DNA from 3 places in the Paenarthrobacter sp. NPDC058040 genome. Region 2 is predicted to be linked to each of the others. Evidence: riboswitches for the same ligand, from Rfam matches in the RefSeq annotation. Region 2 holds a riboswitch; each other region holds the start of a gene.
What was found. Region 2 has a riboswitch for S-adenosylmethionine ahead of ACFVSJ_RS17510 (DUF1737 domain-containing protein). Riboswitches for the same ligand answer to the same signal wherever they lie in the genome.

Region 1 (3,997 bases), on a different contig from region 2:
TCGGCCGCCATCTGCAGGTGACGTCATTGGCACCCGCTGATGGCGGCCGAAGTTTATTGCAGGGTGCGTCAGATAGTGACGGCGCCCGAGGCGGTTTCGAAGGTCACGGACATGATGCCGGGCGTACCGTGGGGAGCCATCCACTGGACAGCAACGTCCTCAAGCGGCTTCTCCACGGGTTCGCCCAACCATTCGGTGACGCGTTCCGCCGAGCCCGCGATGGTGAGGCTGGACATCTTGACGTCGCTCTCGTAAACCTTGGACGGGTGCAGGCCGGGATCTCCTTCCCACTTGAGCAAGTACGGAACCTGCGGATCCGCGATCAAGCCGAGAATACCGATCTGCTGCCATACGAGTTCGCGGCCGTCCGGGAACTTACGGTTGCCCGGTACTGCAGCACGGCCCAGGCGTTCTTCGAACGGAGCGAGGTCGTCAACGGCGACGCACCAGCCCATCCAACCGCCGCCGGCCGCCGAGCGTGCCCGGACTGCCTGGCCGAAGGGTGCCTTATCCGAAGCGGGGTGGTCCAAGACCTCCACGACTTCAAGGTATTTGTTGTCCGCAAGGGGAATGATCATGTTCCGGGTACCGAAGCGCGGGTGCACTCCGCCCCGGACTGCGTCCACTCCCAGTGCTGCGGAAATTCGTTCTGTCGTGGCCAGAAGGCCATCTCGTTCACAAGCGTAAGAGACGTGATCCATGCGCATGGCTTCATCTTGGCACTTTGTGATTCGGGTCTCAGCTAAGTCAAGCCTAACTAAGGTGGGATGTTATGGAAGCGTCATGCCGGGACGCCGCAAAGACGCGAAATGACCGAAAAATACTGTCTTCGTCACAAAGCTGTGCAATGCTCCCGCCGCTTCCTAGACTGGCCGCAGTTCCAAGCATCCGCTGCCCACCAAACCCATGCGCTGTACGAAGAGGAGAACGCAATGTCCCAGGGATGGTCCTTCGAAACCCGCCAGATCCACGCCGGCCAGGAACCGGACTCCGCCACCGGAGCCCGCTCGCTTCCGATCTACCAGACCACGTCCTTCGTGTTTCCCAGCGCCGAGAGTGCGGCCAACCGCTTCGCCCTGGCCGAGCTCGCCCCGATCTACACCAGGATCGGCAACCCGACGCAGGACGCCGTGGAACAGCGCATCGCCAGCCTGGAAGGCGGCTTGGGTGCCCTGCTCCTGAGCTCCGGCCAAGCCGCGGAAACGTTCGCGATCCTTAACATCGCAGAGGCCGGCGACCACGTGGTGGCAAGCCCCAGCCTGTATGGAGGCACCTACAACCTTCTGGCCCACACGCTGAAGAAGTTCGGCATCTCCGTGACATTCGTCGAGGACCCGGACAACCTCGAGCAGTGGCGCAACGCCGTCCAGCCCAACACCAAGCTCTTCTTCGGCGAAGTTGTCTCCAACCCGCGCCAGGATGTCCTGGACATCGAAGGCATCGCCAAGGTTGCCCATGAGGCCGGCGTCCCGCTCATTGTGGACAACACGCTGTCCACGCCGTACCTGATCCGTCCCATCGAATGGGGCGCGGACATTGTGGTCCACTCCGCCACCAAGTACCTCGGCGGGCACGGTGCAGCGATCGCCGGCGTGATCGTGGACTCCGGCAACTTCGACTTCGGCCAGGACCCGGAGCGCTTCGCCAACTTCAACACCCCGGACCCGAGCTACAACGGACTCGTCTATGCCCGTGACCTGGGCAAGGACGGCGCCCTCGGCGCCAATCTCTCCTACATCCTCAAGGCCCGCGTCCAACTCCTCCGCGACCTTGGCTCGGCAGTCTCGCCGTTCAACGCCTTCCTCATCGCCCAAGGCCTGGAAACGCTGAGCCTGCGCGTGGAGCGTCACGTAGCGAACGCCACCAAAGTGGCGGAATGGCTCGAAGCCCACGACGACGTCGAATCCGTCGCCTTTGCGGGGTTGCCGTCCAGCCCTTGGTATGACCGCGGGCGCAAGTACGGTCCCCGGGGTACGGGCGCCGTGGTGGCCTTCAACATCAAGGGCGGCGTGGAAGCCGGCAAGCGCTTCGTGGACGGCCTTGAGCTGCACTCACACGTTGCGAACATCGGCGATGTCCGGTCCCTGGTCATCCACCCGGCGTCGACTACCCACAGCCAGCTGACCGTGGAACAGCAGGCCGTCGCGGGAGTCACCCCGGGCTTGGTGCGCCTGGCGGTCGGCATTGAACACGTGGACGACATCATTGCCGACCTCGAAGCCGGCTTCCGCGCCGCGAAGGGCGCCTGAGCCGCACCCGCAGTGAAAAGCGGTGGCGCCGCCAGGTCGACGATAATTCGCCTGGCAGCGCCACCGGGTGCTCTTTCGTGAACGAAGCTGCCCCAAACCGTCACACAGCTGTCACATTCTTCGCCAGAACAGCTGTGTCTTTCCTAAACTCTTACGTATTAGGTCATGAGTGCCAGTGACAGCCCCGGCTTGCTGGCCGGCAACCCTCCTCCGCGGTGGGGTGCCCCGGGTGAAGACCTGGCCTGCCGCATGAAAGGCGGTGGGCAAGCGCGAGGTTAGGTGTCAAAGGAATGACCATTACTGCTACAGCCCTTCCCACATCCGAAGAAGCGGACGGAACCGTCAAGTACGCCCACGTGGGCCCGCTGGAACTTGAAGCCGGCGGCTTCCTTCCCGATGTTGTCCTGGCCTACGAAACGTGGGGCCAGCTGAACGCCGATGCCTCGAATGCCGTCCTGGTGGAGCACGCCCTGACTGGCAGCACCCACGTAGCCCGTGGTGCCACGGATGAGGACGGTTGGTGGGAGCAGTTGGTTGGCCCGGGCGCCACGATCGACACGGACCGGTTCTTCGTCATTTCCATCAACATCGTGGGCGGCTGTTACGGCAGCACGGGACCGTCCTCCGAGGCCCCGGATGGAAAGCCGTGGGGTTCGAGGTTTCCGCTGGTCACGCTTCGTGACACCACCGAGGCTGAATCCCGCTTGGCTGACGCCCTCGGGATCCGTGCCTGGCACTCCGTGATCGGCGGTTCCATGGGCGGCGCACGGGCACTGGAATGGGCCGTGACGTTCCCCGGACGGGTCAAGCGCTGCGCCGTCGTTTCGGTGGGCGCCTACAGCACGGCGGAGCAGATCGCCTTCGCGCAGTCGCAGACGCTGGCGATCCGCCAGGATCCGAACTTCAACGACGGCGACTACTACCACGGCGCCGCACCCGAAGCCGGTCTTGCGTTGGCCCGTCGGATCGCCCACATCACGTACCGCTCGGCGCTGGAGCTGGACGTCCGCTTTGGTCGCGAAGCCCAGCACCAGGAGACTCCGCTCGCGGCAGCGATCCTGGGAGAACGCGGACGCTACCAAGTGGAGAGCTACCTCGACCACCAGGGCACCAAGCTGGTACGCCGCTTCGACGCCAACAGCTACATCGCCATCACCGAGGCCCTCATGAGCCACGATGTCACGCGAGGACGCGGAACGCTCCAGGAAGCCCTGGGCCGCACGACTGCGGAGTTCTTCATCGCGGCCGTGGACACGGACAGGCTCTACTTCCCGGCCCAGTCCCGGGAACTCGCTGAGGCGTTGCCGGGGGAGGTTCCCGTGCACGTCATTGAAGCGCCCATCGGCCACGACGGGTTCCTCACGGAAATCGGCCAGCTCTCGGCACAGCTGAGGGAGTCCTTCTTCGCCTGAGCGTCAGACCAGCTTGGCCTCCATGCCGAGGAAGCTGCCGTAGCGTTCCACTTCGGCTTCGAGGGCCCGCTGGACCGATGGCGTGTCGGGCTGGTTCAGGCGCACGTCCAGTTCACAGGTGTCACCGGCGAAGCCGTGGCGCCACCAGCCGCCCAGCCTGCCATCCAGCAGTACGACGTGCATGGGTCCACCGTTTTCCGGGAAGTACGGAGCGACCCCGCCAAGGTAATGCCTGGATTGCGAGTAGCCCATGACGTACTCGTCGTAGCACTGGATGAGGTCTATGCGGGGGAGTGCGGCGGCCGGGCTGCCGTCGCCTGCCTCGCCGGGCCCGGC
Region 2 (3,997 bases):
TCCCGCTGCGTGAGCTCACGCCGCTGGGCGCGCAGTTCCTCCGCCTCCGCCGTGGAACCCACCACGGTGGGCTTCAACACGAAAAGGACCTTCACGTCGTCGGGGTTCCTCCCCGCCTTCGCCGCCTCCTCCCGGATGGAGTCACGGTAGGCCTTCATGCCGTCCACGCCGCGGGCCAACGCGATCGCTACGTCCGCGTTTCCCCCGGCGAACGCCTTGCCGCGGGGCGAGGCGCCTGCCTGCACCAGCACGGGCTCCTCCGGCAACGGCGCGGTGTTGAGCGGTCCCCGGACTTTGAAGAAGTCCCCCTGATGGTTGATGGGGTGCACTTTGGTGTGGTCGGCGAACCGCCCGGCCTCGACGTCTTCGAGCACCGCGCCCGGTTCCCAGCTCCGCCACAGCCGCCTAACGACGTCGACGAACTCCTCGGCCTTCTCGTACCGCAAGTCGTGTTCGATCTGCTGGTCAAGCCCGTAATTCTGCGCGGCGAGGTCGCTGCCGGACGTGACCACGTTCCAGCCAAGCTGGCCCTCGGAGAAGTGCTGCAGCGTCGCCAGCAGGCGCGCCGCGGTGAAGGGCGGGTAGAAGGACGCGCTGACGGTCGGCACAATTCCGAGGTGTTCGGTGGCGGAAAGCAAATATGGCACCAGCGCCAGGGGATCGTGCTTGGGAGCGAAGGACGCGTGCGCCAAGGACACTTCGGCGGTACCTCCGTAGGTGTCCGGAACAGTCAGGGAGTCCTCGATGATGAACAAGTCCAGGCCGGATCGCTCGAACGCCCTCACGGCTTCCTGGTACAACGCGGGCTTCTTCCAGTCATAACCCAGCCCGTAGCCGGGAGTCCCCCAACCCTGGACTCCGAAGCCGTGGCCCACGAACCATCCAAAATGAAGCATGGGCTTGAGTGTAGAACTGCTGTGTCCGTTCACCGCGACCTGATTTCATGCGAAGTTACAGGGGGTCGTACTGCGTCAATTATGCTCCCCGGAGGTCACATTTGGGTCCCGTCTTCAGCGGCCCTGCAGGGTACCGGTTACGCAACATGACGACGGCGGCGCAGTCCCCAAATGCGGCGATGGCGCCACGGATGTTACGTTTTTCTTGAGTAATGAGCACCAGCGTTAAGCCCTGACTTGCTGGTCGGCAACCCTCTCCCGCGGCGGGGTGCCTCAGGTGACTACTCGGCGTATTCGACACTTCGAACTGCAAGCGTGACTGAGGAGCACCACGAATGCCTGAACCCACTGAAGAAAAGCTTTCCTACCGCCTGATCACGGGTCCCGACACCCGTGAATTCTGCGAGCGCATCAGCAATGCCCTGGCCGAGGGCTACGTACTGCACGGCAATCCCGCGGCCACCTTCAACGGCACCGACGTCATCGTCGCCCAGGCCGTGATCCTGCCTGCCGCCGTCGCCAGTTCCGACGCCGCAGTAGCCAGCGCCGTGGACGAGTTGGAGAATTACGAGGAAGTATTCGAGGGCCACGCATGAGCTACGCCGGTGACCTGACCCCGCAGGATGCGTGGGCAAAGCTTGAAGACGGCGCCATCCTGGTGGACGTCCGGACCGAGGGCGAATGGGCCCACATTGGCATTCCCGACACCAAGGCCACAGAGAACGATCCGTTGTTCATCCAGTGGAACCTGGCTGGTGGCATCCCGAACTCCCGCTTCATCGAGGACCTGCAGCAGCAGGCTCCCGAAGGCGACGGCGTGGAACTTGTTTTCATCTGCCGCTCGGGCCAGCGCTCCATCGCAGCCGCCATCGCCGCCACCCAGGCCGGATTCACGGCCTACAACGTCCTTGAAGGCTTCGAGGGGGAACCTGACCGTTACGGCGAACGAACCGTGAATGGCTGGAAGAACCGTGGCCTGCCCACCAACCTGGGGAACGACTAAAAGTGACTTTCAACCCTGACGCCGCCGGCTGGAGCCCAGACACCCAGGCCGTTCGCGGTGGCCTTGACCGTACCAATTTCCAGGAAACAGCCGAGCCTGTTTTCCTGAACTCAGGCTTCGTCTACGAATCAGCCGCCGCAGCCGAACGCGCCTTCACAGGCGAGGACGAACGCTTCGTCTACTCCCGTTACGGCAACCCGACCGTCGCCACGTTCCAGGAGCGCCTGCGCCTGCTTGAGGGCACCGAAGCATGCTTTGCGACGGCGTCCGGCATGTCCGCAGTGTTCACGGCCCTGGGTGCCCTGCTGGCTGCCGGCGACCGCGTGGTTGCCGCCCGCTCACTCTTTGGCTCCTGCTTCGTCATCCTCAACGAGATCCTGCCGCGCTGGGGCGTGGAGACTGTCTTCGTTGACGGACCGGACCTTGAGCAGTGGCGTGCAGCGCTCTCCGAGCCGACCACCGCCGTCTTCTTCGAATCGCCCTCCAACCCGATGCAGGAAATCGTGGACATCGCGGCCGTCAGCGAACTGGCGCATGCCGCGGGGGCGACCGTCGTCGTCGACAATGTCTTTGCCACTCCCCTGCTGCAGCGCTGTGGAGACCTGGGCGCCGACGTCATTGTGTACTCCGGGACCAAGCACATCGACGGCCAGGGACGCGTCATGGGCGGCGCGATCCTGGGCACCAAGGAATTCATCGACGGCCCGGTCAAGCAGCTCATGCGGCACACCGGTCCCTCGCTGTCCTCGTTCAACGCCTGGGTCCTCACCAAGGGACTGGAGACCATCGGGCTCCGCGTGAACCACAGCTCCGCTTCGGCGTTGAAGATCGCCGAATGGCTGGAACAGCAGCCTGCCATCAGCTGGGTCAAGTACCCGCTGCTGAGATCCCACCCGCAGTACGAGCTCGCCACCAAGCAAATGAAGGCCGGCGGCACCGTGCTGACCTTCGAACTCTCGCCGTCCGGCGGCCGTACTGCCAAGGAATCCGCGTTCGCGCTCCTCGATGGACTCAGCGTCATCGACATCTCCAACAACCTGGGCGACTCCAAGTCCCTCATCACCCACCCGGCCACCACCACTCACCGTGCCATGGGTCCGGAAGGTCGCGCGGCCATTGGGCTCTCTGATGGAGTGGTCCGTTTGTCCGTGGGCCTCGAGGACGTGGACGACCTCATCCTGGATCTGGAGAAGGCCCTCAAACAGGTCTAACCTTCATGCCATGAGCGGGAAGTATCCCTATCGCCGTGCCGGAGCGGTCATCGTCGCCGGCACGGTGGTGTGGTTCGTGGGAATCTCGCCGGTCAGCCGCGTCTACCTCACGCCCGATGCCGCAGACCGGCTGCGTATGCTCCAGGCCGGCCGACGCGGTTGGATCGTGGGGCAACACCTGGCAGCTGCGGGAACCGTCGCAGTGCCCTTCGGTTTCATGGCGTTCGCGCGTGCTGTCCGGGGCACGGTTGCTTCACGCCGTGCGGCCAGGAAGTGGGCCGTTGCCGCGGCCGCCGCATTGCTCGCGGGAGCACCGGCCTTTGTCTACAGCCTCTCGCGGCGGGCCTCCGATCTGGAGCGCTTTGCTCGTTACGAGGGATCAAACGCGCCGTTCCTGGTGTACTCCGGGCTGCACGTTGTGGCCCTCGCCGCCCTCGGGGGCAGCCTGCTTTCCGCACCTGCAAAGCGCTGGATCGGCCTCACGGCTGCGGCCAGCGCCCCCGTTTTCGGCGGCATCCTCCTCGCCAAGAAGGACATCCCACCCTTGGTGTTCTACCTCGTTGAAGGAGCCACGGGTGCCTATCTGATGACCTGGGAAGACCCGGAAACCCAGAGCTAGGGCCGGCGGACCCGGGTCAGTATCGGCGCCGGATCCCGGCGGGCCTCCGCCGATGATCCTCGAACCGTCGCCCTCGCGGCATGTCCGACGACGGCGGCCAACGCCTCGGGTGAAGGCGGACTTCCGGTCTGGTTACGGTGTTGCCGGTGGAAACGGACTGCTGCTTCGCGCTGCTCGTGAGCGCCGTTTCCCCGTTCCAGGATGTCCGCTACCCCGGACTTGACCAAGCCCAGCTCGCCTTGGTCATCAAGGACCGGGCTCAGGTAAT
Region 3 (3,997 bases), on a different contig from region 2:
CGGACAGCAACGGCAAAGAGTCAGAATCCGCGGAACCATGACCAAAGCACCTTGACTGTTACTCCCATCACAACATATCCTCATAGGCAACAAGTGTTGTCTGTGAGGCACACAACACACGTCCAAACCTCCGTTCGTCAGCACAGAGACTTCGACGCCCTGCAGGAGTATCGTCGAATACCCCAACCTCCGTGCATCAGCTCCAAGGAGCCACTCATGGACTCTTCGTTCATCAACATCGCCATTGTGGTGGTGTATTTGCTTGCCATGCTGGCGTTCGGTTGGTGGGGCAAGTCCCGCACCAAGAACAACAGCGACTTCCTGGTGGCCGGCCGCCGCCTGGGACCGTTCCTCTACACCGGCACCATGGCCGCAGTCGTCCTGGGTGGCGCATCCACCGTCGGCGGCGTCGGCCTGGGCTACAAATTCGGTATCTCCGGCATGTGGCTCGTGGTGGCCATCGGTTCGGGTGTGTTGCTGCTTAGCCTCCTGTTTGCCGGAACCATCCAGAAGCTCAAGATCTACACCGTGTCCCAGATGCTGACCCTGCGCTACGGCAGCAAGGCGACCCAGACTTCCGGCATCGTCATGCTCGCCTACACGCTGATGCTCTGCGCCACCTCCACCGGTGCCTACGCAACGATTTTCGTGGTCCTCTTCGGCTGGGAGCGCTGGCTGGCAATCGCCATCGGCGGCGCAATCGTCCTCGTGTACTCGACCATCGGCGGGATGTGGTCAATCACCCTGGCTGACCAGGTGCAGTTCGTCATCAAGACGGTGGGCATCTTCTTCCTCATGCTGCCCTTCGCCATGAATGCCGCTGGTGGCCTGGATGGAATCCGCGAGCGCGTCGACGCCAGCTTCTTCCAGATCGATGGCATCGGAATCCAGACGATCATCACCTACTTCGTGGTCTACACACTCGGCCTGCTGATCGGCCAGGACATCTGGCAGCGCGTCTTCACGGCCAAAACCCCCACGGTTGCACGCTGGGGCGGTGCCACGGCCGGCGTCTACTGCATCCTCTACGGTCTGGCCGGCGCCTTGATCGGCATGGCCGCAAGCGTTGCCCTGTCCGGCATTGAGATCAAGGCCAAGGACGACGTATACGCCGAAGTTGCCACGCACTTGCTCCCGATCGGCATCGGTGGCCTGGTCCTGGCCGCAGCCGTCGCAGCCATGATGTCCACCGCATCGGGCGCCCTGATCGCTGCGGCAACGGTTGCCCGTGCAGACGTTGTGCCGTTCGTGGCCAGCTGGTTCGGCAAGACCATCAACACCGACGACACCGAGAACCCGGAGCACGACGTCAAGGCCAACCGCTACTGGGTCCTGGGACTCGGCATCGTGGCGATCATCATCGCGATCAGCACCAAGGACGTCGTGGCCGCGCTGACCATTGCCTACGACATCCTGGTGGGCGGCCTCCTGGTAGCCATCATTGGCGGCTTGGTGTGGAAGCGCGGTACGGGTGTGGCAGCAGCGGCATCCATGGCCGTGGGTTCGGTAGTGACCCTCGGCACCATGATCGTCCTGGAGATCAATGCCAAGGCTCCGTTGGACGGAATCTACGCCAACGAACCGATCTACTACGGCCTGATCGCCTCTGCTGTGGTCTACGTGCTGGTCTCGCTGTTCAGCAAGCCCACCGACCCCGCAGTGATGAAAGCCTGGACGGACCGTGTTGCGGGAACCCGGGTGGCCGACCAGGAACTCACCACTCCTGCCGCCTAGGCGGTTGCAACCCAAAGCAATTCACGACGGCGGCATCACCCTTCGCGGGTGGTGCCGCCGTTTGTTTCGTCCCCAGTCACGCGTTGCGGGGCCGGGTCTGCGTGCTAAAACCGGCGCGAAGCGCGTTGAGCGGGCCACACAACGGAACAGAGCGGGCCCGCAGCGGCAAGGGCTTAGGATAGGACCCAGCTTCAAGAGATGTGGCGCCAAGCTCCGACTGGCCACGCACCAACCCCATGTTCACGGGTGGTTCGGATGAGGAAGCGGCCCGTACCGGACCAGAGACAACCGGGCGGGCAAGAGCACTCCACCAAGGAGAAGTCCGTGCCGTACCAAGCTGAACCCGGCCTCCCGATCCCGAGCCTCACCGCAGCCGAAACTGTTCCGGTGATTCCCGCCGTCGACCTCGTCGGAGGGGCGGTGACTTTGTTTGTTGGCGGCGAAGCACTGAGCTTTCACCATCCTGAGCCAAGGATCCTCGCAGACGCGTTGGCACGGTCCGTCCGCACCGCACAGTGGTGTTCCACATCGCGGACGCTGATGGTGACTGTGGCCGCCGTCGGACGTATCGCCGGGCGCGAACGGCGATTCAGTCTGCGCTCCCTCAACGAGGCCTAAAGCTCGTCGCCGTCCCCGCGGAATTCTTCCTCGGGCCCGTCGAGCGGCACCACGCGTTCGTCGTCGTCGGCCACTTCGTCGTCCTCGGTCCAGGCCTCATCCACTTCCTGGTCCTCGTTGTAGTCGTAGGCCGGATCCGATTCGATGGTGGCCCGTTCCGGGTGGTGCGGATGTGATTCGGTGCTCATGTTTCAACCTCCGTCCCATGGGCCGCGCCAAGCGGTCCACTGACCGAAATGCGGGAAATGCCCCGCCCCTGTCTATCCATCTGAGCACCGCCTTTGGGAGGGGTCAAGGCAGGGTTCCGCAGCGCCGGAGCTCCGGTGCCAAAAGGGCCGGAATTAAGGCATGCCGAACATTCCTGTTGAGGAATACCAGCCGAAAATCCGCGGAAATAAGCGGTACAGTGGGCGGTGCAAAGGGGCCGTAACCGTCCCACCGAGCACAGGAGAAGCAGTGCAACAGCACCAGGAATCCCATGGTCCGTCGAGCCCCGCTCCGGATTCCCGCCCCGAAGAAGAAATCCCTCGAACGCCCACGCAGTCGGACATCCGCCGCTGGCGTCAGTACCTGGCGGACGAACGGGCCGAGGCTGCCGTCTACCGCGAACTCGCGCAACGCCGGGACGGCGAGGAACGCCAGATCCTCCTTGCCCTGGCCGAAGCTGAGGGCCGGCACGAAGCCCACTGGCTCAAGCTCCTCGGGGAACACGCAGGGATGCCCAAGGCAGCCTCCGCACGCAGCCGGCTCCTTGGTTTCCTGGCACGGCATTTCGGTTCAGTCTTCGTCCTGGCCCTTGCCCAACGCGCTGAGGGGCGCTCCCCCTACGGCACGGACCCCTACGCAACCCCGGCCATGGTGGCCGACGAACAAATCCACGAGGAAGTTGTCCGGGGCCTTGCAACCCGCGGCCGCAACAGGTTGTCCGGTACGTTCCGCGCAGCCGTTTTCGGCGCCAACGACGGCCTGGTGAGCAACCTCTCACTGGTCATGGGCATGGCCGCCACGGGTGTTTCCAGCGCCGTGGTCCTGATGAGTGGCGTGGCCGGACTCCTGGCGGGTGCGCTCTCCATGGGTGCCGGCGAGTACGTCTCCGTCCGGTCACAACGGGAGCTGCTCAACGCCACCCTTCCCACGCAGGCCACGCTGGCCGCGGCGCCATCGCTGGACGTGGAACACAACGAACTCGTCCTGGTCTACCTCGCCCGCGGCATGACCCGGGAGGCAGCTGAACACCGCGCTGCAGAACGCCTGGGGCTCTTCAGCTGCGACTGTGATCCAAGCCTGTCCCTCCAACCCGAAAAGGAAGAGGTAGCCGACGAGCACGAAACCGTCGGTTCGGCATGGGGCGCAGCGATGTCCAGTTTCTGCTTCTTCGCCTCGGGTGCCATCGTGCCCATCCTGCCGTTCGTTTTCGGCATGGTCGGCTGGAACGCGCTGATCCTTGCCGGCGCTTTGGTGGGCGTCGCGCTGCTGGCGACGGGCGCCGTCGTCGGTCTGCTCTCTGGAACGTCCCCGCTGAGCCGTGGCCTCCGCCAGCTGGCCATCGGCCTCGGTGCCGCAGCTGCCACTTACGGACTGGGGCTCCTGTTCGGCGCGGTGATCGTCTAAGCAACACATGTGAATGGACGCTGCACGGCCCGTC

Region 1: it holds a riboswitch for S-adenosylmethionine, as region 2 does, so the genes downstream of both, ACFVSJ_RS01930 (homoserine O-acetyltransferase) here and ACFVSJ_RS17510 (DUF1737 domain-containing protein) in region 2, are expected to answer to the same signal.
Region 3: it holds a riboswitch for S-adenosylmethionine, as region 2 does, so the genes downstream of both, ACFVSJ_RS16235 (hypothetical protein) here and ACFVSJ_RS17510 (DUF1737 domain-containing protein) in region 2, are expected to answer to the same signal.

The regions. Positions count from the first base shown of each region.
Region 1 is NZ_JBHVRN010000001.1:448,905-452,901, forward strand. It holds gene ACFVSJ_RS01920 (VOC family protein) at 69-707, opposite strand; gene ACFVSJ_RS01925 (bifunctional o-acetylhomoserine/o-acetylserine sulfhydrylase) at 933-2,249, shown strand; SAM riboswitch class IV at 2,411-2,525, shown strand; gene ACFVSJ_RS01930 (homoserine O-acetyltransferase) at 2,540-3,661, shown strand; gene ACFVSJ_RS01935 (winged helix DNA-binding domain-containing protein) at 3,665-3,997, opposite strand, start outside.
Region 2 is NZ_JBHVRN010000012.1:104,572-108,568, reverse strand. It holds gene ACFVSJ_RS17515 (NtaA/DmoA family FMN-dependent monooxygenase) at 1-929, opposite strand, end outside; SAM riboswitch class IV at 1,105-1,218, shown strand; gene ACFVSJ_RS17510 (DUF1737 domain-containing protein) at 1,232-1,492, shown strand; gene ACFVSJ_RS17505 (rhodanese-like domain-containing protein) at 1,489-1,899, shown strand; gene ACFVSJ_RS17500 (O-succinylhomoserine sulfhydrylase) at 1,902-3,110, shown strand; gene ACFVSJ_RS17495 (hypothetical protein) at 3,121-3,729, shown strand; gene ACFVSJ_RS17490 (glutamate--cysteine ligase) at 3,726-3,997, opposite strand, start outside.
Region 3 is NZ_JBHVRN010000011.1:49,096-53,092, forward strand. It holds gene ACFVSJ_RS16230 (sodium:solute symporter) at 217-1,734, shown strand; SAM riboswitch class IV at 1,924-2,043, shown strand; gene ACFVSJ_RS16235 (hypothetical protein) at 2,059-2,352, shown strand; gene ACFVSJ_RS16240 (hypothetical protein) at 2,349-2,540, opposite strand; gene ACFVSJ_RS16245 (VIT1/CCC1 transporter family protein) at 2,809-3,963, shown strand.